One region of the Pseudomonas sp. FW305-7 genome, then DNA from elsewhere that is predicted to be linked to it. Evidence: predicted binding sites of a transcription regulator. Region 1 holds the regulator's gene; each other region holds the start of a gene.
What was found. The regulator sigma-54, encoded in region 1, starts transcription at its own class of promoters, with help from an activator protein. The targets are predictions, from matches to a motif close to ANTGGCATNNANNTTGCTNT.
Positions count from the first base shown of each region.

Region 2: AC3WMT_RS22855 (flagellar basal body rod protein FlgF) is a predicted target of sigma-54. The motif match lies at 2,738-2,757, and genes of this name have one in related genera.
Region 3: AC3WMT_RS12425 (circularly permuted type 2 ATP-grasp protein) is a predicted target of sigma-54. The motif match lies at 2,695-2,714, and genes of this name have one in related genera.
Region 4: AC3WMT_RS28110 (pilin) is a predicted target of sigma-54. The motif match lies at 3,361-3,380, and genes of this name have one in related genera.

Region 1 is NZ_JBYSZA010000003.1:153,934-161,233, forward strand. It holds gene AC3WMT_RS05965 (KpsF/GutQ family sugar-phosphate isomerase) at 1-560, shown strand, start outside; gene AC3WMT_RS05970 (KdsC family phosphatase) at 561-1,085, shown strand; gene lptC (LPS export ABC transporter periplasmic protein LptC) at 1,094-1,666, shown strand; gene lptA (lipopolysaccharide transport periplasmic protein LptA) at 1,653-2,198, shown strand; gene lptB (LPS export ABC transporter ATP-binding protein) at 2,198-2,923, shown strand; gene AC3WMT_RS05990 (RNA polymerase factor sigma-54) at 3,110-4,603, shown strand; gene hpf (ribosome hibernation-promoting factor, HPF/YfiA family) at 4,677-4,985, shown strand; gene ptsN (PTS IIA-like nitrogen regulatory protein PtsN) at 4,997-5,461, shown strand; gene rapZ (RNase adapter RapZ) at 5,464-6,321, shown strand; gene AC3WMT_RS06010 (HPr family phosphocarrier protein) at 6,337-6,612, shown strand; gene AC3WMT_RS06015 (ZIP family metal transporter) at 6,655-7,300, opposite strand, start outside.
Region 2 is NZ_JBYSZA010000022.1:53,293-60,592, forward strand. It holds gene AC3WMT_RS22840 (flagellar basal body P-ring protein FlgI) at 1-336, opposite strand, end outside; gene flgH (flagellar basal body L-ring protein FlgH) at 364-1,059, opposite strand; gene flgG (flagellar basal-body rod protein FlgG) at 1,112-1,897, opposite strand; gene AC3WMT_RS22855 (flagellar basal body rod protein FlgF) at 1,943-2,683, opposite strand; gene AC3WMT_RS22860 (sigma-54-dependent transcriptional regulator) at 3,039-4,601, opposite strand; gene phhA (phenylalanine 4-monooxygenase) at 4,974-5,765, shown strand; gene AC3WMT_RS22870 (4a-hydroxytetrahydrobiopterin dehydratase) at 5,883-6,239, shown strand; gene AC3WMT_RS22875 (amino acid aminotransferase) at 6,239-7,300, shown strand, end outside.
Region 3 is NZ_JBYSZA010000008.1:43,795-51,094, forward strand. It holds gene AC3WMT_RS12405 (PLDc N-terminal domain-containing protein) at 1-46, shown strand, start outside; gene speE (polyamine aminopropyltransferase) at 285-1,160, shown strand; gene AC3WMT_RS12415 (hypothetical protein) at 1,468-1,701, shown strand; gene AC3WMT_RS12420 (ribonuclease E inhibitor RraB) at 1,912-2,259, shown strand; gene AC3WMT_RS12425 (circularly permuted type 2 ATP-grasp protein) at 2,747-4,156, shown strand; gene AC3WMT_RS12430 (alpha-E domain-containing protein) at 4,169-5,119, shown strand; gene AC3WMT_RS12435 (transglutaminase family protein) at 5,116-5,925, shown strand; gene AC3WMT_RS12440 (c-type cytochrome) at 6,039-6,860, opposite strand.
Region 4 is NZ_JBYSZA010000037.1:39,488-46,787, forward strand. It holds gene AC3WMT_RS28095 (DUF748 domain-containing protein) at 1-1,654, shown strand, start outside; gene AC3WMT_RS28100 (DUF2845 domain-containing protein) at 1,654-1,950, shown strand; gene AC3WMT_RS28105 (BON domain-containing protein) at 2,216-2,572, opposite strand; gene AC3WMT_RS28110 (pilin) at 2,871-3,314, opposite strand; gene pilB (type IV-A pilus assembly ATPase PilB) at 3,541-5,241, shown strand; gene AC3WMT_RS28120 (type II secretion system F family protein) at 5,244-6,461, shown strand; gene AC3WMT_RS28125 (prepilin peptidase) at 6,463-7,300, shown strand, end outside.

The DNA.
Region 1 (7,300 bases):
ACCTCAACGTACACGTCGAGCATGAAGCCTGCCCGCTGAACCTGGCCCCGACCTCCTCCACCACTGCCGCACTGGTCATGGGCGATGCCCTGGCTGTGGCATTGCTGGAAGCGCGCGGTTTCACCGCCGAAGACTTCGCCTTCTCCCACCCGGGTGGCGCCCTCGGCCGTCGTCTGCTGCTGAAGGTGGAAAACGTCATGCACGCCGGGCAGGAATTGCCGCAAGTGCAGCGCGGCACGCTGCTCAAGGACGCGCTGATGGAAATGACCCGCAAGGGTCTGGGCATGACCGTAATCCTTGAAGCCGATGGCAAACTGGCCGGAATCTTCACCGACGGCGATTTGCGCCGCACCCTGGATCGCAGCATCGACATTCGCAGCGCCACCATCGACCAGGTCATGACCGCCCACGGCAAGACTGCCCGGCCGGAGATGCTCGCCGCCGAAGCCCTGAAAATCATGGAAGACCACCGAATCAACGCACTGGTCGTTGTCGATGAGGAAGATCGCCCGGTCGGCGCGTTCAACCTCTCCGATCTGCTGCGCGCAGGAGTGATGTAAATGAGCACCGATCTGCTGCATCGCGGTAAAGCCATCAAACTGGCAGTTTTCGACGTCGACGGCGTCCTCACTGACGGACGTCTGTATTTCCTTGAGGACGGCAGTGAATTCAAGACATTCAATACGCTCGACGGCCAAGGCATCAAAATGCTGATGAACGCCGGCGTACAGACCGCCATCATCAGCGGACGCAAAACCCCCGTGGTCGAGCGCCGGGCGAAAAACCTGGGCATCCCGCACCTGTTTCAGGGGCGCGAAGACAAATTGGTGGTTCTGGACGGTCTACTTGAACAACTGGGCCTAAGCTATGAACAGGTCGCCTACCTCGGTGACGATCTGCCCGACCTGCCGGTGATTCGCCGCGTGGGACTGGGCATGGCCGTTGCCAACGCTGCCGATTTCGTCCGCGAACACGCTCACGGCGTGACTCGGGCCCGTGGCGGCGAAGGTGCCGCCCGCGAATTCTGCGAATTGATCCTGCGCGCCCAGGGCCGCCTTGATGCGGCCAACGCCGCGTACCTGTGAGCCAAACCATGTTTAGCAAAAAATTTCGCAACTTCCTGCTGTTCGGCTGCATCGCGGCGATATTCGCTGCGGTAGGCTACTGGAACATCAGCCCGGAACGCTTCCTCGACAAGCCTCCGGTCACGTCCGTCGAAACCCCTATCGACTGGTATGCAACCAATACGCATACCCTGCAATACCTGCCGGACGGCAAAGTGCAATATGAAATGACCTCCGACAAGGCCGAGCACGTCAAGGCGACCGACATCACGCTGGTCACCAAGCCTGACCTGAACATGTACCGCGGGACGGAATTTCCGTGGCATGTGACCAGTGAGCGCGGCGAAGTGAATTCGGGCGGCACCCAGGTCGAATTGATCGATTCGGTACGCATCAAGCGCACCGATGAGCAAAACCGCGATTTGCTGGTTACCTCCACGCGCATGACCGTGTTCCCGCAGGAACAATATGCGCAGACCGAGCAACCCGTTAGAATCGACGGCGCTGGCGGTGTATCGACTGGCGTGGGAATGAAAGCGTATCTGAAGGAAAGCAGGATACACCTGCTATCGAACGTAAGAGGACAGTATGAGGCTCGTTAAAACCCTCCCTATTTTGCTCAGTCTGGGCGCAGCACTGGGAAGCGTGAGCGCCTGGGCTCTGCCGAACGATCAGCAACAGCCGATCCGCATCCAGGCCGACGACGCCCAACTGGACGACAAGAATGGCATTGCCACTTATAAAGGCGACGTCATCATCACTCAGGGCTCGATGAAGGTTACCGGCAACACCGTGACCATCACTCGCACGCCGACCGGTGACATCGACGTGGTGACCTCGGTGGGCAACCTCGCCTACTTCGAACAACTGCAGACCGCTGGCGACACCAAGCCTGTTCAGGGCTGGGGCGTGACGATTCAGTACCACGCCGCGCAAAACCGCGTTGTGCTGATCGACAAGGCCAAGGTTGTCGACAAGGACAACAACACGACTCAAGGCGAGAAAATCGTCTATGACACCGTGAAGAAACTCGCCAGCGCCGGTCGCGCTACCGGCAGCAAGGTCACCGAGTCGCGTCCGCGCATCGACATGGTGATCCAGCCGAAGAAGAAAACCGACGAGAAAACCCAGTAATGGCAACTCTGAAAGCTCAGCACCTGGCCAAGGCCTATAAAAGCCGCCAGGTCGTGCGTGACGTCAGCCTGTCGATCGACAGCGGCCAGATCGTCGGCCTGCTCGGCCCGAACGGCGCCGGCAAGACCACCTGCTTCTATATGATCGTCGGCCTGGTACAGGCCGATCAGGGTCGCGTGCTGATCGACGATCTGGACGTCAGCCACCAGCCAATGCATGGCCGCGCCAAGGCCGGTATCGGCTATCTGCCGCAAGAAGCATCGATCTTCCGCAAACTGTCGGTGGCCGACAACATCATGGCCATCCTCGAGACCCGTCAGGAGCTCGACAAGGCCGGCCGTCGCAAAGAGCTGGAAAGCCTGCTGCAGGAATTCCACATCAGCCACATCCGCGACAACCTCGGCATGAGCCTGTCGGGTGGTGAACGCCGCCGGGTGGAAATCGCCCGTGCTCTGGCGACTGCGCCAAAATTCATCCTGCTCGACGAACCGTTCGCCGGTGTCGACCCGATTTCGGTCGGCGACATCAAGCAGATCATCCACCATCTCAAGGCCAAGGGCATCGGTGTACTGATCACCGACCACAACGTGCGTGAGACGCTGGACATCTGCGAAACCGCCTACATCGTCAACGACGGTCAACTGATCGCCGAAGGTGACTCCGCGACCATCCTGGCCAACGATCTGGTCAAGGAAGTGTATCTGGGCCACGAATTCCGCCTGTAAGCGCAAAGTGCCCGGTGAGCCGCCCGGGTGCTGTATCGATTCAAGCAGGATTTAATACGCTTTAATTGTTACAGCGCTCTAGGCAAACACTTCAGTTTCAGGCATATAATTTGCTTAAGTTTGGCGCTCCGGCGCCCTGTAGTGGATGGCGCATAGCGCCGGCGAATAAGGTGTTAAGCCCCTGCCATGAAACCATCGCTAGTCTTGAGAATGGGCCAGCAGCTGACGATGACACCGCAGCTGCAACAGGCCATCCGCCTGCTCCAATTGTCGACCCTGGATCTGCAACAGGAAATCCAGGAGGCCCTGGAATCCAATCCGATGCTCGAACGCCAGGAAGAAGGCGACGACTTCGACAACTCCGATCCCCTGGCCGACAACGCCGAACAGAAGCCCAACACCGAGATCCAGGAACCCTCCTATCAGGAAACCGCCCCAACGGTGGATAACCTTGAGGACGGCGACTGGAGCGAGCGTATCCCCAACGAGCTTCCGGTCGATACGGCCTGGGAGGACGTTTACCAGACCAGTGCCAGCAGCCTGCCAACCAGCGATGACGACGAGTGGGATTTCACCACCCGCACCTCCGCTGGCGAAAGTCTGCAAAGTCACCTGCTGTGGCAATTGAACCTCGCACCGATGTCCGACACCGATCGACTGATCGCCGTGACCCTGATCGATTGCATCAACAATCAGGGCTACCTGGACGAAACCCTCGAGGAGATTCTTGAAGCGTTCGATCCGGAACTGGACATCGAACTGGACGAGATCGAAGCCGTCCTGCACCGCATCCAGCAATTCGAACCGGCAGGCATTGGCGCCCGCAACCTCAGTGAATGCCTGCTGCTGCAACTGCGTCAGCTATCGGCCAAGACCCCTTGGCTGGCTGAAGCGAAGCGCCTGGTCACCGACTACATCGACTTGCTCGGCAGCCGTGATTACAGCCAGTTGATGCGCCGCATGAAGCTCAAGGAAGACGAGCTGCGTCAGGTCATCGAACTGGTGCAGAGCCTCAACCCGCGTCCAGGCTCGCAGATCGAATCCACTGAAGCCGAGTATGTCGTCCCGGACGTCATCGTGCGCAAGGACAACGAGCGCTGGCTGGTCGAGCTGAATCAGGAGTCAGTGCCACGCCTGCGGGTAAACGCCCAGTACGCCGGTTTCGTGCGTCGCGCCGATACCAGCGCCGACAACACTTTCATGCGCAATCAGTTGCAGGAAGCTCGCTGGTTCATCAAAAGCCTGCAAAGCCGCAACGAAACCCTGATGAAAGTGGCCACCCAGATCGTCGAGCATCAGCGCGGCTTCCTGGAATACGGCGACGAAGCCATGAAGCCGCTGGTCCTGCATGACATCGCCGAAGCGGTCGGCATGCATGAATCGACGATTTCCCGGGTGACCACACAGAAATTCATGCATACCCCGCGCGGTATTTATGAACTGAAATACTTTTTCTCCAGCCACGTCAGCACCTCCGAAGGCGGTGAATGCTCGTCCACGGCGATCCGCGCGATCATCAAAAAACTGGTTGCGGCGGAAAATCAGAAAAAGCCGTTGAGTGACAGCAAGATCGCTGGTTTACTGGAGGCACAAGGCATTCAGGTGGCTCGCCGCACCGTCGCCAAGTACCGCGAGTCCTTAGGGATCGCGCCTTCGAGCGAACGCAAGCGGTTGATGTAAGCCACGTTACAGCGTTCCAGTGGCAGGCTATCCAGCCTGCCGCTTTATGCACTGGCAACGAAGGAGAAGCTGTATGCAAGTCAACATCAGTGGACACCAACTGGAAGTGACCCAACCTCTGCGTTCCTACATCGAGGAAAAACTCCAACGACTGGAACGACATTTCGACAAGATCACCAACGTGCAAGTCACGATGTGCGTCGAAAAGCTGAAGCAGAAAATCGAAGCCACCTTGCATATACCCGGCAGCGAAGTGGTCGCCAATGCGGAACATACCGATATGTACGCGGCGATCGACGCCTTGACCGACAAGCTGGATAAACAACTCAAAAAGCATAAGGAAAAGACCCAGAGCCTGCTCCAGGGCGCCACCGGTCGATAACCCCCCATTCCATGATCCGACTTGAAAGTATCCTGACCCCCGGCCGTTCCCTGGTGAACGTGCCGGGCGGCAGTAAAAAGAAAGCCCTCGAACAAATTGCCAACCTGATCGCCCGCGAAGTGCCGGATCTGGAGATGCAAGATGTCTTCGAGGCCCTGATCGCCCGTGAGAAACTCGGCTCTACCGGTTTCGGCAACGGCATCGCCATTCCTCACTGCCGCCTCAAGGGTTGCCAGTCGCCAATCAGCGCCTTGATGCACCTTGAAGCCCCTATCGATTTCGATGCCATCGACGGCGCCCCGGTTGACCTGCTGTTCGTTCTGCTGGTCCCGGAAGCGGCTACCGATGCCCATCTGGAGTTGCTGCGCCAGATCGCCAGCATGCTCGATCGCAAGGACGTGCGCGATAAGCTGCGCAGCGCTCCGAGCAACGAAGCCTTGTACCAGGTCGTACTGGACGAGCAAAACGGGCAGTAATCATGCGCTTGATCATCGTCAGTGGCCGTTCCGGCTCGGGTAAAAGTACCGCCCTGGATGTCCTTGAGGACAACGGTTACTACTGCATCGACAATCTGCCAGCTGGCCTGCTGCCAGAACTGGCCGAACGGGCGCTGATTCACACCGAACTGGCGCAGCCGCTGGTGGCCGTTTCAATCGATGCGCGTAACCTGCCGAGCCATCTGACCCGTTTTCCGGAACTGCTTGAAGATGTCCGCAGCAAGCATATCCAGTGCGATGTCTTGTATCTGGATGCTGACGAGGAGACGCTGCTCAAGCGTTTTTCCGAAACCCGCCGTCGCCATCCACTGAGCAACGCCAACCGCTCGCTGGCCGAGGCGATTCAGGATGAAACCGCCCTGCTCGGCCCTATCGCCGACCTCGCTGACCTGAAAATCAACACCACCCATCTGAACCTGTACCAGTTGCGCGACACCATCAAGCTGCGTTTGCTGAATCAGCCGGAGCCGGGCACCGCGTTCCTGGTCGAGTCATTCGGCTTCAAGCGCGGCATGCCGGTGGATGCGGACCTGGTGTTCGATGTGCGCTGCCTGCCCAATCCTTACTGGAAACCTGAGTTGCGTGCACAATCGGGTCTCGATGCGCCGGTGGCCGAGTATCTGGCAGCACAGCCCGAGGTGGAGGAAATGTTCCAGGACATCTTCACCTATCTGCACAAATGGTTGCCACGCTTCGCCGCGAGTAACCGCGCCTACGTCACCATTGCCATTGGCTGTACCGGCGGGCATCACCGCTCCGTCTACCTGACCGAACGCTTGGGTCAGGCCCTGCAGAAAACCCTGAAGAATGTCCAGGTTCGCCACCGCGACCTCACTTAAAGGATTCACACCGCGATGCCTGCTCTGGAAATCGAAATCATCAATAAACTGGGTTTGCATGCCCGAGCGTCGGCGAAGTTTGTCGGGGTTGCCGGCCAGTATCCCGATTGCACGATCCGAGTAGGCCGCACGCCGGAGACTACGGTTGATGGCAAAAGCATCATGGCGATGATGATGTTGGCGGCTGGCAAAGGCACCAAAATCTACTTGAGTACCGAAGGGCATCAGGAACAGGAAGCGCTGGATGCGCTGGTGGCGTTGATCAACAACTACTTCGACGAAGGTGGCTGATCGCCTGTGGCGAGGGAGCTTGCTCCCTCGCCACAATTCAACTCAACCCAGCGCTGTATCCATCACCATCATCAGACAAAACCCGATCAACAGGCCAAGACTGGCCAGTTTGTCGTGACCATTGCGTCGCGACTCGGGGATCACTTCGTGGGTCACCACCAGCAACATTGCCCCGGCCGCCAGCGCCAGACCTAACGGCAACAGCACCTGCGCCAGGCTCACCAGCCACGCACACAGCAGGGCAAAAACCGGCTCAACCAGACCCGACGACGCGCCGATCAAGAACGCCTTGACCCGCGACATTCCCGCCCCAGCCAGTACCAGCGCAATCACCAGACCTTCCGGCACATCCTGCAAGGCAATCCCCATGGCCAGACTATCGGCATCCGGCATGCCGCCGCCAGCGGAGACACCGACCGCCATGCCCTCCGGAATGTTATGAGCAATGATGGCGAACACGAACAGCCAGATCCGCGGCGGAATCACCGGCCGTTCGACCGTGCCCACGAGCATCTCCGGAGACGCACCAGCCAATTGCCGGTCGACCAGAAACAGCCCGAACGCACCGAGCATGATGCCGAAGCAGATCAAGCCGCTGGCGGCCCACGCTGTCAGGCCGAGGCTTTCAGCGGCGGCAATGCCCGGCACGATCAGCGAAAACGCCGTCGCTGCCAACATCACGCCAGCG
Region 2 (7,300 bases), on a different contig from region 1:
GCTCTTGGAGTTACCGATCGAGGAAACCGTGATATCGACTTGCTGACCCGGTTTGGCGAACGCCGGCAGATCGGCACTCACCGACACCGCCGCGACGTTTTTCAACTGCACGTTGCCCGAGCCCGGCGGCACTTTGATGCCGAACTGCGAAAGCATGTTGTTGAAGGTCTGCAGGGTGAACGGAGTTTGCGTCGTCTGGTCACCGGTGCCGTTAAGCCCGACCACCAGGCCGTATCCGATCAACTGGTTGGAGCGCACGCCGGAAATGCTGGCGATATCTTTCAGCCGCTCGGCTTGTGCATTGAAGGCCGCCGACAACATAACGGCGGCCAGCATGAGGCTCTTGAAATTCAACGTAGCCACCTAGAAAGGGAACAGCGGGCTGAGGAAGAAACGGTCGAACCAGCCTGGCTGACTCGCATCGGCGAACGAACCGGTGCCCGAGTAGGTGATGCGTGCATCGGCGACACGGGTCGACGACACGGTATTGTCGGTGGCGATGTCATCCGCGCGCACCAGACCGGCAATGCGCACCAGCTCATCACCGGTGTTGAGGGTCATCCACTTCTCGCCGCGCACGGCGATGATGCCGTTGGGCAATACGTCAGCCACGGTCACAGTGATCGAACCGGTCAGGGTGTTGCCCTGCGCGGCCTTGCTGTCACCCTTGGTCGCACGGTCGCCGCTGTAGCCGACGTCCAGGCTCAAGTCATTGCCACCCAACGGATTGTTGGTGGTGGCGCTGCCGCCGAACAACGAGGTCAGGCCGATGCCGGTCTTGCTGTTCTTGGCCACTTGCGAGTTAGCGTTTTTGCTCGCCTGGGTCTTCTCGTTCAGGGTGATGGTGATGATGTCACCGACCCGGAACGCCTTGCGGTCGCTGTACAGGTTCTGTTCGAACCCGGCCTGATAGATCGAGCCGTTATTGGCCGCAGCCGGCAGCGGCGTGCGCGGCAACACCGGGGCGTAGTAAGGGTCATTGGGCTTGGGCGTCGGAGCGACGCAGCCCGCGAGCGAGACGACTCCACTCAATGCCAGAACAGATACGAAGCGATTCATGACCCTACCTCACGGTGTTGCAGGCGACCTCATGGCCGCCTCATAGACTTGATTACAGATTCTGCGTTACGAACGAGAGCATCTGGTCGGCGGTGGAAATCACCTTGGAGTTCATCTCGTAAGCGCGCTGAGTGGTGATCATGTTGACCATCTCTTCAACGGTGCTGACGTTGGAGGTTTCCAGGGTGTTCTGCAGCGTGGTGCCGAAACCGTTCAGGCCCGGAGTACCGACTTGCGGCGCACCGGAAGCAGCGGTTTCGAGGAACAGGTTGTTACCCACGGCTTGCAGACCGGCCGGGTTGATGAAGTCGGCGGTTTGCAGGTTGCCGATCACCTGAGCGGCAGGGTTGCCGGCAACGGAGATCGACACGGTGCCGTCGCGACCCACGGTGAAGGTCTGGGCATCGTTCGGAATGACGATGGCCGGTTCCAGAGCGAAACCGCTGGCGTTGACGATCTGGCCGTTGGAGTCGAGGTGGAAAGTACCGTCACGGGTGTAGGACGTGGTGCCGTCCGGCTGCAGGATCTGGAAGAAACCGCGACCGTCGATGGCCATGTCCAGCGGCTGCTCGGTGGTTTGCAGGCTGCCGGCGGTGAAGTTTTTCTGCGTGCCGACAATGCGCACACCGGTACCCACTTGCAGACCCGACGGCAGTTCGCTGTCCTGGGTCGACTGGGCGCCTGGCTGACGTTTGATCTGATACAGCAAGTCCTGGAACTCGGCGCGGTCACGTTTGAAACCCGTGGTCGAGACGTTCGCCAGGTTGTTGGAAATGGTGGTCAGGTTGGTGTCCTGAGCGGACAGACCAGTTTTGGCAACCCATAGAGCCGGAAGCATTCGATTCTCCTCGTGCGCCTGTTTTACGGCGCGACGTTCTGATAATTAGCTGATCTGCAAGACCCGAGCCATGGCCTGGTCGTCGTCTTTGGCGGTGTTCATCATCTTGACGTGCAACTCGAACTGCTTGGCCAGAGCCAGCACCGAGGTCATCTCTTCCACGGCATTGACGTTGCTCGATTCCAGGAAACCCGACACCAGTTTGACGTTGGCATCGGCAGGCGCAGGCTGGCCGTCCTTGGTGTAGATCGAGCCGTCGAGGCCCTTGTTCATGTTCTTGATGTCCGGGTTGACCAGTTTGATCCGGTCGACTTCCGCCATGACGCGCGGGCCTTCGCCCATCGCACGAATACTGATGGTGCCGTCTTCACCGACTTCGACCTGCTGCTCGGGCGGCACGGCGATCGGACCGCCATTGCCCATCACCGGCATGCCGTTGCCGGCACGCAACACGCCGAGGGCGTCGATATTGAGGCTGCCGGTGCGCACGTAGCTTTCGCCGCCGTTGGGGTTCTGCACGGCGATGAAGCCGTTGCCGGTCACCGCGACGTCGAGGTCACGCCCGGTCTGTACCAGCGAGCCGGGAGTGAAATCAGTGGCGGGCCGTTCGCTCATGGCAAACGCGCGCGCCGGAAAGCTGTCACCGAACACCGGCATCGAACGCGCCTGCTCCAGGTCGCGCTGAAAACCGTTGGTGGAGATGTTCGCCAGGTTGTTGGCATGAGCCTTCTGCGCCAGCGCGTTCTGGCTGGCGCCGGTCATTGCCACATAAAGGTACTTGTCCACACTCTTTCCTCTGCATGCCGGACGTTTGCCGCCCACCGCTGTACTGCTGAGCCATAAGCAATTTGCAGACCAACTTTTTTCTGGCGGCTCGCGGCCCGGTAAACAAAGGACTTGGGGGATTTTGCGGGGATCGGGGAAATGTATCGAAGACGAAAAACCGGCGGTGTCATGCCGCTAGGCGGCAATCCCGATCTCGGGCTGGGCGAATAACCCTGTGGCGAGGGGATTTATCCCCGATGGGTGGCGAAGCCGCCCCGATACCGATGAATGCGGTTCAGTTGATACATCAAGTTAAACGGCTTTGGGGCTGCTTCGCAGCCCATCGGGGATAAATCCCCTCGCCACAGGGGGCCACTTAGCTTTCAGGATCTTTGCCCACTTCATATTCGCGGAGTTTGTTGGCGATGGTGGTGTGCGAAACCCCCAGCCGCTTACCCAGTTGCCGACTGCTCGGATGCTCTGAATACAGTCGCTCCAGCACCGCTTTCTCAAACCGCCCGACAATATCGTCCAGCCCACCCTCCAGCGAAAAATCGCCAAGCGGCTGACGCACGCCGTAATCCGGCAGGCGGATATGCTCAGCCTTTACCGTGCCGCCATCACACAACGAAACCGCCTGAAACAGCACGTTCTCCAACTGCCGCACATTGCCCGGCCAGTGGTAATGGCTGAGTCGATCCATCGCCGCCGGCGCGAGTTTCGGCAGCGAACAACCGATCTGCCGGCTGGCCTGATCCAGAAAGTGCTCGACCAATGGCGTCAAACCGTCGAGGCATTCGCGTAGCGGGGGAATATGCAGCGAAAGCACATTCAAGCGGTGATACAGATCCTGGCGAAACTCGCCACGCGCGCACAGCTCGGACAAGTCGACCTGGGTTGCGCAGATCACCCGCACGTCCAGATAAACCTCTTCATCACTGCCCACACGACGGAAGCAACCGTCCTGCAGAAAGCGCAGCAATTTCACCTGCAAGCGCGGACTCATTTCACCGACGCCATCGAGAAACAACGTGCCGCCCGCCGTCAGTTCCAGTAGCCCGAGCTTGCCTTCCGCCCGTGCACCTTCGAAGGCACCCGGGCCGTAGCCGAACAATTCGGTCTCGGCCATCGACTCCGGCAGCCCTGCGCAGTTGAGCGCCATCAACGGCGACTGCCCACGCGGGCTGGCGAGGTGACAGGCACGCGCCAACAACTCCTTGCCGGTGCCGGTTTCGCCTTCTATCAATAACGGCGCATCCAGCGGCGCCATGCGCCGCGCTTCGCGCACCACCGCCGCCATGACTTTCGAGCTCTGGAAGATGCTGTCGAAGCCACGCAACTCCTGCTTGCGCACGTTATAGATGCGCTCACCGACGCGGTCGGCGCGGTGCAAGGTCAGCACTGCACCGGCCATGGCTTCGCTGTCGTCGTGTTCGGATTGCAACGGCGCGATGTCAGCGAGAAAGATGTCGCCCTTGACCTTGACCCGCATGCCGTTGATTCGGGATTTATTGGCGCGCACCAACTCCGGCAAATCGAAATCCTCGGCATAGCGCGACAGCGGAATCCCCGGCACTTCATCGACCCGCACGCCGAGCAATTGCGCCGCCGCACGGTTGGCGGCAACGATCGAGCCGCCCATGTCGATCGACAACACCGGGAATTCCAGCGCACCGAGCAGCGCATTCAATTCCATGTGCCGACGCTCGCTTGGCATCAGCCCTACCCGCTTGACGCCGAACACCCCGGCAATCGCTTCGAACTTCGGCCGTAGCGCCTGGAACTGGATGTTGATCAAATTCGGGCAATGCAGATAGATCGCGTTGCCATGCTCACCGCCGACCTCGCCGCGCGCGACGTTGATCCCGTACGCCACCAGCAGATTGAGGATGTCGCGCAGGATGCCGATGCGGTTCTGGCAGTGGACTTTGATGCGCATATAAATGACCCGTGAAGACAGTAATACCTGTAGGAGTGAGCCTGCTCGCGATAGCGGTGCGTCAGTTGATATTGATGCTGACTGATACACCGCTATCGCGAGCAGGCTCACTCCTACAAGGGAACGGCGCCGGACTTTTCTGTCGAGGGGCGCAGATAGTTGTCAAGATTATGTGACAGCCATTGACCTTTTCAAACCCGAGAATCACCGCAAACGCGAGATATCCGCCAAACCGTAACGATAACTTTACGAATTAAAGAGAAATTTCCTACGCACAGGCCATTCAACCTGCTGCACATCAACACGCTCTCAGGTAATTCTGAATCCATCGCTGGACATAACAAGAACGAATTCCCCTAGCAGGAGAGCAGTATGAAGCAGACGCAATACGTGGCCCGCGAGCCCGATGCGCAAGGTTTTATCGACTACCCCGCCGAAGAACATGCGGTGTGGAACACGCTGATCACCCGTCAACTGAAAGTGATCGAGGGTCGTGCGTGCCAGGAATACCTGGACGGTATCGAAAAACTCGGTCTGCCCCACGACCGCATTCCGCAGCTCGGCGAGATCAACAAGGTGCTCGGCGAGACCACCGGTTGGCAGGTCGCCCGTGTCCCGGCGCTGATTCCGTTCCAGACTTTTTTTGAATTGCTCGCCAGCAAACAATTTCCGGTGGCCACGTTTATTCGCACCCGTGAAGAACTGGACTACCTGCAAGAACCGGATATTTTCCACGAGATCTTTGGTCACTGCCCGCTGCTGACCAACCCGTGGTTCGCCGAATTCACGCACACCTACGGCAAACTTGGTCTGCAAGCGACCAAGGAAGAACGCGTGTATCTGGCGCGGCTGTACTGGATGACCATCGAATTCGGTCTGGTCGACACCCCGCAAGGCAAACGCATCTACGGCGGCGGCATCCTGTCTTCACCCAAGGAAACTGTTTATTGCCTGTCGGACGAGCCCGAGCATCAGGCCTTCGATCCGCTGGAAGCCATGCGCACGCCATATCGCATCGACATTCTGCAACCGCTGTACTTTGTCCTGCCGAATCTCAAGCGCCTGTTCGACGTGGCTCATGAAGACATCATGGCCATGGTCAAGCAAGGCATGCAGCTGGGTCTGCACGCGCCAAAATTTCCGCCGAAACCGAAAGCGGCGTGAACCGTCGCTTTTAGTGACAAGTGAGTCTGTCAGTCGTCGCGGCTTTGGTTTAGCGTGACGGCATTGACGTCCGTAACAGCTCTTATAAAAAAGACACCCGATCTCAGGAATCCAACCATGTCCACTTTGAACCAAGCCCACTGCGAAGCCTGCCGCGCCGATGCGCCACAAGTCAGCGACGAAGAACTGCCGATCCTGATCAAGCAGATCCCTGACTGGAACATCGAAGTACGCGACAGCATCATGCAGCTGGAGAAGGTCTTCCTGTTCAAGAACTTCAAGCACGCGCTGGCCTTCACCAACGCCGTCGGCGAGATCTCCGAGGCCGAGGGTCATCACCCGGGCCTGCTGACCGAGTGGGGCAAAGTCACCGTGACCTGGTGGAGCCACTCGATCAAAGGCCTGCACCGCAACGACTTCATCATGGCCGCGCGCACTGACGAAGTGGCCAAGACCGCAGAAGGACGCAAGTAATGCACTTTGACGCCATCGGCCGGGTACCCGGCGACCCGATCCTCGGTTTGATGGAGGCGTATGCGCAGGACAGCAACCCGCGCAAATTCGACCTGGGCGTTGGCGTCTACAAGGATGCCCAAGGCCTGACGCCGATCCCGGAAGCGGTGAAAATCGCCGAAGCACGGCTGGTCGAAAGCCAGGACACCAAGACTTACATCGGTGGCCACGGCAATCCGCTGTTCGGCAAAGTCATCAACGAGTTGGTGCTCGGCGCCGACTCGAAGTTGATCGCCGAACAACGTGCCGGCGCTACCCAGACGCCGGGCGGTACCGGTGCCCTGCGTCTGGCCGCTGACTTCATCGCCCAATGCCTGCCGGGCAAAGGCGTATGGCTGAGCAACCCGACCTGGCCGATCCACGAAACCATTTTTGCGGCGGCCGGGGTCAAGGTCAGTCACTACCCGTACGTGGGCAGCGACAACCGCCTCGACGTCGATGCCATGCTCGCCGTGCTCAATGAAGTACCGAAAGGTGATGTGGTGCTGCTGCACGCGTGCTGCCACAACCCGACCGGTTTCGACCTGAACCACGACGACTGGCAGCGCGTACTCGACGTGGTGCGCAGCCGCAATCTGCTGCCGCTGATCGACTTTGCCTACCAGGGTTTTGGCGATGGTCTGGAGCAGGATGCGTGGTCGACCCGCTTGTTCGCGGCAGAGGTACCTGAGCTGCTGATCACCAGTTCCTGCTCGAAGAACTTCGGCCTCTATCGCGACCGCACCGGTGCGCTGATCGTCTGCGCGAAAACCGCCGACAAGCTCATCGACATTCGCAGCCAACTGGCCAACATTGCCCGCAACCTGTGGTCGACACCACCGGATCACGGTGCGGCGGTAGTCGCGACCATCCTCGCCGACCCGGAGCTGAAAGCTCGCTGGGCCGACGAAGTGGAAGCCATGCGTTTGCGTATCGCCCAGTTGCGCAGCGGCCTGGTGGAAGCGCTGGAGCCACACGGTTTGCACGAACGTTTTGCGCACATTAGCGTGCAACGCGGGATGTTCTCCTACACCGGCCTGTCG
Region 3 (7,300 bases), on a different contig from region 1:
GATCATCTGGGCGATTGCCGGACCGCGGGGCAACGTCCGAATCTGATCGCGATTTCGAGACTGACCACAAAACCTGTGGGAGCTGGCTTGTCAGCGATAGCATCACCGCGGTGTCACTGAGAGACCGGGGCTACTGCATCGCTGGCAAGCCAGTTCGCACAAGGTTATGTGGTATGCCGATGAAGTGAGGTTCGACCTGTCATCTTCGGCAACGTAGAATGCGCGCCTTTCCCGGGCAATCGTCGTCACGATCGACGCCCGCGCATTCATCGGAGCACTTGACCATGACCGTCACCAAGACCAGCGAGTACCTGGAAACCCTCTACGAAGGCTACGGCCAGCGTTTTCGCATGGAAAAACTGCTGCACGAAGTGCGCACCGAACACCAGCACCTGGTGATTTTCCAGAACCCGCGCATGGGCCGTGTGATGGCGCTGGACGGCGTGATCCAGACCACTGAAGCCGACGAATTCATCTACCACGAAATGCTCACCCACGTACCGATCCTCGCTCACGGCACCGCCAAGCGCGTGCTGATCATCGGTGGCGGCGACGGCGGCATGTTGCGCGAAGTGACCAAGCACGCGGGCGTTGAACACATCACCATGGTCGAGATTGACGGCACTGTGGTCGACATGTGCAAGGAATTCCTGCCGAACCACTCCAAGGGCGCCTACGACGACCCGCGTCTGAACCTGGTAATCGACGACGGCATGCGTTTCGTCGCCACCACCACGGAAAAATTCGACGTGATCATCTCCGACTCCACCGACCCGATCGGCCCGGGTGAGGTGCTGTTCTCGGAAAACTTCTACCAGGCCTGCCACCGTTGCCTGAACGAAGGCGGCATCCTCGTGACGCAGAACGGCACGCCGTTCATGCAGATCGACGAAGTCAAAACCACGGCCGGTCGTCTGCGCAGCCTGTTCCCGGACTGGCACTTCTACCAGGCCGCCGTACCGACCTACATTGGTGGTTCGATGACGTTTGCCTGGGGTTCGACCAATCCGGCCTACCGCAAACTGAGCCGTGAAGTCCTGCAACAGCGCTTCATTGGCAGCGGCATCGTCACTCGCTACTACAACCCGGAAATCCATATCGGTGCGTTCGCGTTGCCGCAGTACGTGCTGCAAGCGATCAACAAACCAAGCAACGACTGATCACACCATTTTTCATTTGTGTAAGGATCCCCTGTGGTGAGGGGATTTATCCCCGACCGGCTGCGCAGCAGTCGTAAATCCAGCAAGCGCGGTCTGCCTGATCACCGCGTTGGCTGGTTTTGGGGGACGCTTCGCATCCCATCGGGGATAAATCCCCTCGCCACAATGGTTGTGTGCAAAATTCGCGGCGCATCTCCAGGATGATGTTTTTTTCATCTTTGCCCGCTGTAATCCTTTTGAACCAACTTTCGGCGTACCAGTCGATTTAGGTGTAAGCCCATTTGCGGGTTTGATCGAGGAGGCACCGATGCAAAAGTGGAAAGTCACTTTCGTGGATGATCACGGTGAAATTGTCGATGAGGTCTTCGAGCGAGCCGAGTGCCCGAGCGACGATGAGGCCGCGCGACTGATCAAGGAGCGGCTCCTGCCTGTGGCCGCCGAACTGGATCTGAACGATCTGGAAGGGCGCACCGCCGATGCCGGCGTGAAAAACCTGAAAACCCAGAACAGCATCGAAATCCGCAGCATCACTCCAATCTGAAATTCTTCCTGTCACTTGAAGCACCAGGCCTTGGCAGCGGCTCTATCTTGGGGCTACTCTGCAAGCGAGATCAGCGAACGGATCGCTAAGGTCTGGTCTTGTCAGCTACATGCTTGTTTCCCGCGCGCAACCACGTTGCCGTAGTACTTTGGCCAAAGGCCCGGGGCGGGAATACGGAAAGTCTATCCATCTATCCGAGGGGGACGATTCATGAGCACAGCCTATCAAGAAGACATCAGCAGCAATGTTCTGCGCCGCATGAAAGAAGGCGGTTTCGATTTTTCCCGATTCCATCCCATCGAGTTCTACGCCATTTTCCCGGACGAGGAGCGGGCGCGCAGGGCGGCAGGCAAGTTTCGCGGTGAATCCATCAATGCCCAGATCAGCGTGCGCGACGACGGCGCGTGGTCTCTGGAGTTGAGCAAAGTGATGTACGCGACATATGACGATATCGGCGATTTCGAGCAGGGGTTTTCTGCCGTGGTCGAACCGCTGGGCGGCATCATCGAGGGTTGGGGCGTCAAGCAGGAGGTGCGCAATCGCTACCGTCTGAACTGATCTCTTGCAGTAACTATTAAGCAACGGCTGACCTTTGGGTTGGCCGTTGTCGTTTCCGGCGTTCGAAAACCGCTGCGGCAAAACCCTGAAACAAGAATCCGAGGCAAAAAAAAGCCACCGGAGAGGGTGGCTAAAAGGGAAGACCGATAAGGAGAGGAAACCGGTCAGGGTTACAGTGGGGCGGGCTGCGACGGCAGTCCAGAGCAGTTGAGCCGAGCACTTCCCGGCGCGGTGGCCGATGAAGTTTTGCAGCGAATGCGCGGATTATCCGCAGCCGTCGCCGAGCAGTGAAATCAACTCTGACTATGCTGGTGATAGGCGATGCAGTGCGTCGCAATGAAGCGGGGGCAATCAGGTTGGGGCATTTGCCGCACAGGAATGGTGCGGCGCCTGCGGCGTGAATATCCAACCGATTGAAATCAAAGCGTTTATGCCGATGGCACGGGCCTTGCGAAGGCCTGTAGGTCCGGGTGACAAGGAGTACGGCATGATCCGCACCTATTTTGATGAGATGTACGATGCCGGCGGCCAGGTTCGCCCGCATTACCGGGAGTTCGCCCGATGGCTGGCCGACACGCCTGACGAGCTGCTGGCTCAACGGCGGCGCGAGGCCGATTTGCTGTTCCATCGCGCCGGCATCACGTTCACGCTCTACGGCGATGAGCAGGGCACCGAGCGCCTGATTCCTTTCGACACCATTCCGCGGAGCATTCCCGCCAGCGAGTGGCGGATCGTCGAACGCGGCTGCATCCAGCGGGTCAAGGCGCTGAACATGTTTCTCGCCGACCTTTATCACGAGCAACGCATCATCAAGGCCGGGATCATTCCCGCCGAACAGGTCCTGGCCAACGAGCAATACCAGTTGGCGATGCAAGGCCTGGACCTGCACCGCGATATCTACTCGCATATTTCCGGCGTTGATCTGGTGCGCGACGGCGACGGCACCTACTACGTGCTCGAAGACAATCTGCGCACGCCTAGCGGCGTCAGCTACATGCTCGAAGACCGCAAGATGATGATGCGCCTGTTCCCTGAGCTGTTTGCCGCCCAGCGCATCGCGCCCATCGACCATTACCCGAACCTGTTGCTCGACACACTGAAAAGCTCCAGCCCTATCGACGATCCGAGCGTGGTGGTACTGACGCCGGGACGTTTCAACAGCGCGTTCTTCGAACACGCATTTCTGGCGCGGGAAATGGGTGTGGAACTGGTGGAGGGCGCCGATCTGTTCGTGCGTGACGACAAAGTGTTCATGCGCACCACTGACGGCCCGAAAGCGGTGGACGTCATCTATCGCCGTCTCGACGATGCGTTTCTCGATCCGCTGGCCTTCAACCCCGACTCGATGCTAGGCGTACCGGGGCTGCTATCGTCCTACCGCTCCGGCAATGTGGTGTTGGCTAACGCTATCGGTACCGGCGTGGCGGACGATAAGTCGGTGTATCCGTTTGTCACCGACATGATCCGCTTCTACCTCGACGAAGAGCCGATCCTGAAGAACGTGCCGACCTGGCAATGCCGCAACCCGTCTGAACTTTCCCATGTGCTGGCCAATCTTCCAGATCTGGTGGTCAAGGAAACCCAGGGCTCCGGCGGTTACGGGATGCTTGTCGGGCCGGCGGCAACGACGGCGGAAATCGATGCGTTCCGCGAGCGGATCAAAGCCAAGCCGCATGCCTACATCGCGCAACCGACGCTGTCGCTGTCGACCTGTCCGACCTTTGTCGAAAACGGCATTGCGCCGCGCCACATCGACTTGCGCCCGTTCGTGTTGTCGGGTCGCGAAACCCGGGTGGTGCCCGGCGGTTTGACCCGTGTCGCCCTGCGTGAAGGCTCCCTGGTGGTGAATTCCTCCCAGGGTGGCGGAACCAAGGACACCTGGGTGGTCGAGGATTGAAGGAAGCTTGCCATGTTAAGTAGAACTGCCTCGGATCTGTATTGGATGTCGCGTTACCTGGAGCGGGCGGAAAACCTCGCACGGATGCTCGACGTCAGTTATTCGCTGTCGCTGATGCCGCAGGACGGTCGCGGCGATGGTCTGCACGAATTGGCCATGCCGTTGTTGATCACCGGCACCCTCGACGATTACCTGGAGCGCCACGGCGATCTGCATGCCGAACGTCTGCTGCATTTCTTCGCTCTGGATGCGGCCAATCCGGCGAGCATCTACAGTTGCCTCGGCGCGGCGCGGGCCAGTGCTCACGCGGTGCGTGGCCGGATCACCGCAGATATGTGGGAAAACATCAACGCCACGTGGCTGGAGATTCGCGGCATCGCCGAACAGGGGCTGAGCCGCTATGGCATGAGTCGTTTCTGTGAATGGATCAAGGAACGCTCACACCTGTTCCGTGGTGCCTCTTACGGCACGATCATGCGCAACGATGCGTTTCGCTTCATTCGCCTCGGCACCTTTATCGAACGTGCGGACAACACGCTGCGGTTGCTCGATGCCCGTTACGAGATGGCGGGCGATCAGGCCGAAGCGGTCAGCGACGGCACCGCTCATGCTTATTACCAGTGGAGTGCCTTGCTGCGGGCCTTGTCGTCATTCGAGGCCTACACCGAGATTTATCGCGATGCGCCCGGCGCCCGACATGTGGCGGAGCTGCTGCTGTTGCGCGCCGATGTGCCGCGCTCCTTGCGCGCCTGCACCGAGGAGATCGACCAGATCCTAGCGCAGCTGCCGGGGGCCAACGGTCGGCCGGCACAGCGACTGGCGGCAGAAATGGATGCACGCCTGCGCTACACCGGCATCCACGAAATTCTCGAAGAAGGGCTGCACGCCTGGCTCACCGAATTCATCCCGCTGGTACGCCAGTTGGGCAACGCCATTCACAGTTCATACCTGGAGGCTGCATGAGACTTTCCATAAGCCACGAGACCACCTATCACTATGAAGATCAGGTGCGGGCGAGCATCCAGTATCTGCGACTGACACCTCACGACAGCGAGCGTCAGCACGTGCTGAGCTGGCAGCTCGACCTGCCGCGCCCGGTGCGTGCGCAACTCGATCCGTTCGGCAACATCCTGCATGTGCTGACCATGGATGAACCGCATGAAGAGATCATCATTGGCGCCCGGGGGCAGGTCGATATCGATGAGTTGCGCGAGGCCGAGCATGAGAGTCAGTCGGCGCTGCCGTTCCTGCGTTTCACCCGGCTGACCGAAGCAGACGAAGCTCTACGCGCGTTTGCGGCGAAATCCTGCAAGCAACGGCGTGACCGCACGGCGCTGATCGATTTGATGCACGGCTTGAATCAACACATGACCTACACGCCGGGCTCGACCGAAGTCGACACCAGCGCGGCCGAGGCTTTTGCCGGACGCTCGGGTGTTTGCCAGGACCACGCCCACGCGTTTCTGGCCTGCGCGCGCAGTCTGGGGATTCCATCGCGTTATGTGTCGGGGTATCTGTACAGCGAAGATTGCGAACATCTGGCCAGCCATGCCTGGGCGGAAGCGTGGCTGGATGACGCCTGGTACAGCTTTGACGTGACCAATGAACTGGCGCGGCCGGAACGGCATTTGAAACTGGCGGTGGGTCTGGATTATCTCGACGCCTGCCCGGTACGCGGCATGCGCCGGGGCGGCGGGTGTGAGCAGATGCATGCAAAGGTGTTCGTTTCGCCGACACCTGCGCCGGTCATCTCCGTGCAGCAGCAATAAGATTCGGGACGCCGCAATCGCTGGCAAGCCAGCTCCCACAGATCACCGCTGATTCAAAGTCGGCGCTTACCCTGTGGGAGCTGGCTTGCCAGCGATGAGGCCAGTGATAACGATCAGGGCTTAACCTTGCGCCCGGCCATGTGTTTCAAATAACCCACTAACATCTGCAGATCCCGATCCGGCAACACCTGCGCCGAAAAGCCCGGCATTTTCGCCTGCGGCCACTGCCGCAAACTCTGCGGGTCACGAATGTAACGCTTGAGGAAATCAGCGCCGAAATACTCGGTCGGGTTATACGGAATATTCAGATCCGGCCCGAATTGCGCATCTCCCGCGCCATTCAATCGATGACACGCCAGGCAGTTTTTCTGAAACAACGCGAACCCCAGATTCACCGGGTCATCAGCCTTTAACGCCGGATCGGGCAGCAGAGCAGGGAAGCGCTCGGCCACTGGTGCCATGCGCTTGATGCTGGCGACTTCGAACGGCCACTGCTCCGGGCTGATCTTGCCGATCTGTGGATCGGTCCACACCAGATAAAACGGCCCGGCGCTGTGTTTGCCTTCCGACAGCGGCGGCCATGGCCTGGCCGGATCTTCAATCGCCAGCCACGCACGCGAGCCTTGGGTGTTGAGCAGCGGCGCAGCACTCAATTCGGCGGCGAAACCATCCAGCGCCACGGCCTGCAGATGATCTTCGGGATTGACTCCATCCAGTAACGCCGCCAGCGGCACGGCGCGATAAGTCATGTCCTTCTTGTAGGACACGTCGTTCTTGATCGTGAGGGTTTGCACCTGAGGATGCTTGAGCAGCTCCTCGGTCTGCCAGGTACGACTCTTTGCGCCCAACTGCAAATCCAGCTGCGCGGCAGACAGGGGCATGCTCAGCAGCAAGGCCCCGAATACAATAAGCGCTTTCAAATGATCGCCGTCCATGTCGTGGAAGTGCGCAAAGATTGGCACAGCCATGCTGGCCCGGGTAGCGGGCCAGTTACATTTTCAGTGGCGATAAACAGCACCTGCCGCTTGTATTCAGCCGATGACCTTGGTCAGGTTCGGCAAAATCAACAACAGCGTCGTGGCGAAAAGAATGAGTCCTGCTTGACGAACTTTCGGTTGTTTGAACATGGCTTGACCGCCTTTATTGTTATTTCCTGATGCTTGCCTGCATATCCATGACGGCAAGCGCTGCACTTCCTGTTAAAGAACGCCTGCCTCGGCAAAACCCGACGACCATGACGTACATGTTCTACCTTAGGGCCCGCGTCACGCTTGGCTTAGATCCATTTCATATGGAGCCGTTGGCAATCACGATAAAAAAGGCATGAGGCGTATTGCCAGCTTCTTTGCCGCCCGCTTGCTAGACAACTCGCCGA
Region 4 (7,300 bases), on a different contig from region 1:
GGCCGACGGCGTGGTCAATCTCGCCCCCGTCACCGCCCAGCTCAACGTAAAAACCCAGGACATCGACCTGCGTGTCGCGCAGTCCTACATCAATCCGTTCATTCGCCTGGAACTGCGCAGCGGCATGCTCGGCAGTGATCTCAAGGTCAATCTCAAGAGCACCAATCCACTGGCGCTCAGCGTGACCGGCCGCGCTCAGGTCGATCAACTGCATACTCTCGACACCCTGAAGACCCGCGACTTCCTCAAGTGGCAGCAAGTGGTCGTGGAAGGCCTGAATTATCAGCACGGTGACAGCCTGTCGATCGACAAGGTCAACCTGTTCCAGCCGTATGTGCGCTTCATGATCAACGATGATCGCACCACCAATATCGACGACCTGCTGATTCCGCAACCAGCTGACAGCGGCACAAAAACCGCCACGGCCAAACCGGCCAGCAAAGACAGACCGCTAGGCATCCACATCGGCGGCATTGCCATCAACGATGGTTCGGCCAACTTCGCCGACTTCAGCCTGACGCCGAACTTCGCCACCGCCGTGCAGCAACTCAACGGCCAGATTGGCACCATCGACAGTCGACAGGTGAAACCCGCCACTGTCGATATCAAGGGCAAGGTTGATCGCTATGCGCCAGTGACCATCAAGGGCGCGGTCAATCCATTCGACCCGATGGCCAGCCTCGATATCACCACCAGTTTCAAACGGGTCGAGTTGACCACGCTGACGCCCTACTCCGGCAAATTCGCCGGGTACCGTATCCGCAAGGGCCGGCTCAACCTCGACCTGCATTACCTGATCACCAAGGGCCAGTTGAAAGCCGAGAACAAAGTGGTGGTCGAGCAACTGCAACTCGGTGAAAAGGTCGACAGCCCGGATGCCGTGAGCCTGCCGCTGAAACTGGCGATTGCCTTGCTCAAGGACGTCGATGGCAAGATCTCCATCGAACTGCCGGTAACCGGCGACCTGAACAACCCGCAATTCAGCGTGATGCCGATTGTCTGGCAAACCCTGCGCAACCTGATCGTCAAAGCCGCGGCGGCGCCGTTCAAGCTGATTGGCGGGCTGGTCAGCGGTGGCGGTTCCGAAGACCTCGGCACCGTATCGTTCGCACCGGGTTCCAGCGAATTGAACAAGGATGCCGAAGCCGCACTGGTGAAACTGTCGCAAGCCCTCAAGGAACGTCCGGCCCTGCGCCTGGAAATCGAAGGCACTGCCGCAAAAAGCAGCGACGGCCCATTGCTCGCCGAACAGCGTCTGGAACGTGAATACCAGTACAACTACTACAAGATGCTCCAGCGTCGCGGCGACAAGGTTCCCGCCCAGGCCTCCTTGCTGCAGGTACCGGACAGCGAAAAGGGTCCACTGCTGGAAGGCATCTACCGCACGCGTCTGAAAACCCAGCCACCGGCCGAATGGAAGGACTTGGGCAAGGAAGAACGCACGGCGAAAATGCGCGCAGGTGTGATCCAGTTCTGGAGTTCGAGCGATGTGTTGCTGCGGCAGTTGGGCCAGGACCGCGCCAGCAGCATCAAGGATTATCTGGTAGACAAGGGCCAACTGGCTGACGATCGCGTGTACTTCATCGACGCCAATCTTGGCGAAGCCGAAAGCGATGGTCGGGTGGTGACGCAAATGCACCTGGATGCCGAATGATGAAGGGTAAGTGGCTCGCCGCGATGGCGCTGACGCTCGTTGCCGGGCAGGCTTCAGCGTCCGATACCCTGCGCTGCGGCAGTCAATTGGTCAGCCTTGGCGACCGCGCCAGCGAGGTATTGCAGAAGTGCGGTGAACCGGTCAGCCGCGATGCACTGGGCTACAAGAGAAGCGCCAATCGTCGAGAAGAGTTTCAGGTCGAGGAATGGACCTACGGCCCGAACAACGGCATGTATCAATACCTGCGTTTTGAGGGCAACCGCCTGCGCGAGATCACCAGCAAGCGCGGTAACTGACCCGACACCCAAACCCATGTGGGAGCGAGCCTGCTCGCGAATGCGTTGCGTCAGTCGACATCTTCGTCGGCTTACAGAGCGCTTTCGCGAGCAGGCTCGCTCCCACATTGTTTTTGCGTGCCAAATAAAACAGGCCCCGACACAAGTGCCGGGGCCTGTAATGGTCACATCCGTGTGACCGTTCGCATGAACTCTAAAGTTGCGGCAGACGTATTGCTCGGCCCGTCTGTCGCGCCTTCTCCCGGTCCAGGCGAGAAGTCATGCCTTACTCGGCTTTCAGGCCGTCAGCGGAGACCGCTTTGACGCCTTTGATTTTCTTGGTGATCGCTACAGCGGTGGCTTTCTGAGCGTCAGTTACAGCAACAGTCGACGACAGGGAAACGACGCCTTTGTTGGTTTCTACTTTGATGTCGGTGCCTGGGATGCCTTTTTCGGTGACCAGATCGCTTTTCACTTTGGTAGTGATCCAGGTATCGGAAGTAGCTTCTTTAGCCTTGGTGACTTCGCCGGCGGCCAGGGTCATAGGAGCCTGGGTAGCCTGGGTGGATTGTGCAAATGCACCGGAAGCCATGGTCAGGGTCAGCGCGGTAGCAGCAGCGGCAGTGATAGCGAACTTCTTCATACGAGTAACTCCTGTTTTTCTGGAAAGTCTGCTGGATGTCTTGTCAGCAGGGTTACTGGAGATATTGCGAACGCTGTGCCAACTTTTCAAAACATATAAAATCGTTATAAATCAATATCTTACAAATAACGCAAATTTCCGGATTCATGCAAATTGCATGACATGTGCAAAATTCACATGCAAGTTGCGGTTTTTTGGAAAGTTCCTAAAGCGCTGAAATTATTGAAGCTTTTGTGAAGTGCTACGCAATGAAAAATGCCCCGCAAAGCGGGGCATTTGACGACACTAACCCGAATGATCAGGTACCACTGCCAGGGCAACCTTTAGGCGCGTAGTCGGCGTTTACCGTCGATGCACAGCTCCAGACGCCGGCCGTGTTACCCGTCGCACCGCCAGAGCGGGTCAGCGTGATGGTTTTGCCCAACACGGGAGCGGGCGCATTGGCCAATGTGCAAACGATGGTGCCTGCCCCCGAAGACGCAGTACCCGAAGCAGTCACCGTACCGCAGTTGGTTGTCACATAGGTTGCACTACCGGTTACCAGCGTCAGCGTCGGGTCGGTCCCTTGATTGATGGTGTCCTCGAACGGCACTTTCAGCGCGCTGATTTCCGCCAGCCCCGCCGTCACCTTCGACCGTGCCTGGTACTTGGTGTACTGCGGCAAGGCGATGGTCGCCAGAATCCCGATGATCGCCACCACGATCAGCAGTTCGATCAGAGTGAAACCTTGTTGTTTTTTCATAGACACGCTCCATGCATGAGTCGAAATCTCATGATCTGAGATGAACTGAGCATAGCCCATGCCAAACCGGTCAACGCCCGGAAGACTGAGCGCGTCCTCGGGACGCCGCCATTTCCTACAACCTGCAACCGCACTATCTGACACTTTTTGTCACCTGCACCGAGGGTGTTTGGCGCTGTCACTTGACTAGGCTATAAGTCATGAACTGCAAGCGTGCGGAATCCCCATGAATGACATCGCTCTGAGCGGTCTGGCCAAGCAATTGGTGCAGGCCGAACTGCTTACGGAAAAAAGCGCCCAGCAAGCCTGGCAACAGGCCCAGCGCAATCGTCTGTCGCTGGTCAGTTATCTGGTGCAGAACAAACTGGTGAAGAGCTGGCAGGTGGCCGAGATCGCTTCGGAGCACTTCGGCATGGCTTTCATGGACCTTAATTGCCTGGACAAGGAAACCCAGCCCAAAGGCCTGGTCAGTGAAAAACTGGTGCGCCAGCACCACGCCCTGCCCTTGTGGCGACGCGGCAACAAACTGTTCGTGGGCATTTCCGACCCGAGCAATCATCAGGCGATCAATGACATCCAGTTCAGCACCGGGCTGAGCACCGAAGCCATTCTGGTGGAGGACGACAAGCTCACCGATGCCATCGAAAAGTTCTTCGACACCCACGCCAGCGGCCTCGAAGACATGGCCGACGTCGACCTCGATGGCGTTGATGTCGAGTCCATCGACGACAGCAAACAGGACGCCATCGGCGGACTCGACGCCGACGACGCGCCGGTGGTGCGCTTCGTTCACAAAATGCTGCTGGATGCGATCAAAAGCGGCTCCTCCGACCTGCACTTCGAGCCCTACGAAAAGAACTACCGGGTGCGCGTACGCACCGACGGCATTCTGCGCGAAGTGGCCAAGCCGCCGATTCAACTGGCCGGGAGAATCGCCGCACGGTTGAAAGTCATGGCCAGCCTCGACATCTCGGAACGGCGCAAACCCCAGGACGGGCGGATCAAGATGCGCCTGTCGAAGAGCAAGTCGATCGACTTCCGGGTCAACACCCTGCCGACCCTGTGGGGCGAAAAAGTGGTAATCCGGATCCTCGACCCGTCCAGTGCGCAGATCGGCATTGATGCGCTCGGCTACGAGCCGGCGCAGAAAGACCTGTACATGGCCGCACTCAAACAGCCACAAGGCATGATTCTGGTCACCGGCCCCACCGGCTCAGGCAAGACCGTGTCGCTGTACACCGGGCTTAACATTCTCAATACCGTCGACATCAACATCTCCACCGCCGAAGACCCTGTGGAGATAAATATGGAAGGCATCAACCAGGTCAACGTCAATCCCAAACAGGGGCTGGATTTCGCTCAGGCCCTGCGTTCATTTCTGCGTCAGGACCCGGACGTCATCATGGTCGGTGAGATCCGTGACATCGAAACCGCCGAGATCGCCATCAAGGCCGCGCAAACCGGCCACCTTGTGCTTTCGACCCTGCACACCAACAGCGCAGCCGAAACCCTGACCCGCCTGCACAACATGGGCATCCCCGGCTTCAATATCGCCACCTCGGTCAGCCTGATCATCGCCCAGCGACTGGCGCGCAAGCTGTGCAGCCATTGCAAGAAAGCCATCGAGATTCCCCGCGAAACCCTGATCAAGGAAGGTTTCCCCGAGGAACGCATCGGCAGTTTCACGATCTACGAACCGGTCGGTTGCGATCACTGCAACGGCGGCTACAAGGGGCGCGTGGGGATTTATGAAGTGGTGAAGAACACACCCGAACTGCAGCGACTGATCATGGCCGAAGGCAACTCGCTGGAAATCGATATCCAGATGCGTCGCGACGGTTTCGATGACCTGCGCACTTCCGGCCTGCACAAGGCGATGCAAGGCATCACCAGCCTGGAAGAAATCAACCGGGTCACCAAGGACTGAACATGGCGGTCAAGGCAGCGAAAATCAGTGTTTATGCCTGGGAAGGCACGGACAAGAAAGGCAGCAAAATGACTGGTGAGCTGAGTGGGCTCAACCCGGCGCTGATCAAGGCGCAGTTGCGCAAACAGGGGATCAACCCGGGCAAGGTGCGCAAGAAATCCGCCTCGATACTGAGCTTTGGTAAACGCATCAAGGCGCAGGACATCGCCCTGTTCACGCGGCAGATGGCGACCATGATGAAGGCTGGCGTACCGTTGTTGCAGTCATTCGACATCATCGGCGAAGGTTTCGAAAACCCGGCGATGCGCAAAGTGGTCGACGAGGTGAAACAGGAAGTCGCCGCTGGCAACAGTTTCGCCAACGCGTTGCGCAAGAAGCCGCAGTATTTCGACGAGTTGTACTGCAACCTGGTGGATGCCGGCGAACAGTCCGGTGCCCTCGATACGTTGCTCGAGCGGGTCGCGACCTATAAGGAAAAAAGCGAAGCGCTCAAGGCCAAGATCAAGAAAGCCATGACCTACCCTACCGCTGTGGTGCTGGTCGCGGCGGTGGTGACCGGGATTCTGCTGGTGAAAGTGGTGCCACAGTTCCAGTCGGTGTTTTCCGGCTTCGGTGCCGAGTTGCCGGCGTTCACCCTGATGGTCATCAGCCTCTCGGAATTCATGCAGCAATGGTGGTGGGCGATTCTCGGTGTACTGGCGGCGGCGATTTTCGGCACCCGCCACGCCCTGAAAAAGTCTCAGGCCTTGCGCGACCGCAAAGACACCTGGCTGCTGAAACTGCCGCTGGTGGGCACACTGATGTACAAGTCGGCCGTCGCCCGATTCGCCCGCACCCTGTCGACGACTTTTGCAGCCGGCGTACCGTTGGTGGAGGCCCTCGACTCGGTGGCCGGCGCCACCGGCAACGTGGTGTTCAAGCGCGCGGTGTTGCGTATTCGCCAGGATGTTTCCACCGGTATGCAGTTGAATTTTTCGATGCGCACCACCGGCGTCTTTCCCAATATGGCCGTGCAGATGACCGCGATCGGCGAAGAGTCTGGCGCACTGGACGAGATGCTCGACAAGGTCGCCGGGTTTTACGAGGACGAAGTGGATAACATGGTCGACAACCTAACCAGCCTCATGGAGCCGTTCATCATGGTGGTCCTGGGGGTGATCGTCGGCGGTCTGGTAGTCGCCATGTACCTGCCGATTTTCCAACTCGGCTCAGCGATCTGACATGCCTATCGACGAACTGTTTGCCCTCTATCCGTTGGCTTTTGTCTGCACGGCGTTGCTGCTCGGCCTGGTGGTCGGCAGTTTTCTCAATGTACTGATCTGGCGCCTGCCGAAAATGCTCGAGCGCGATTGGCGCCAGCAGGCCCAGGACGTCCTCGGTCTGCCCAGCGAAACACCGTTGCCCACCTACAACCTGATGCTGCCCCACTCCGAGTGTCCACATTGCGCACATCGAATCCGTGCCTGGGAGAACATTCCGCTACTCAGTTATCTGTGGCTGCGTGGACGCTGCTCGGCCTGCGCCACGCCCATCAGCAAACGCTATCCACTGACCGAACTGGCCTGTGGACTGCTCTCGGCATTCATCGCCTGGCATTTCGGATTTGGCTGGCCGGCCTGTCTGTTGATCTTTCTCACCTGGGGCTTGCTGGCGATGAGCCTGATCGACACCGAGCATCAACTGCTGCCCGATGTGCTGGTGCTGCCGTTGTTGTGGCTGGGGCTGATCGTCAACAGTTTCGGCATGTTCGTGTCGTTACACGAGGCATTATGGGGTGCGGTGGCCGGGTATCTGGCGCTGTGGTCGGTGTTCTGGCTGTTCAAGCTGCTGACCGGCAAGGACGGCATCGGTCACGGTGATTTCAAGCTGCTGGCGCTGCTTGGCGCTTGGGGAGGTTGGCAGATTCTACCGCTGACGATCCTGCTGTCATCGTTGGTGGGGGCGATCATCGGGGTGATTCTGCTGCGTGTGCGTGAACAGAAAACTTCGGCGCCGATCCCCTTTGGCCCCTTTCTGGCAATTGCCGGCTGGATTGCCTTGCTCTGGGGTGGTCAAATAA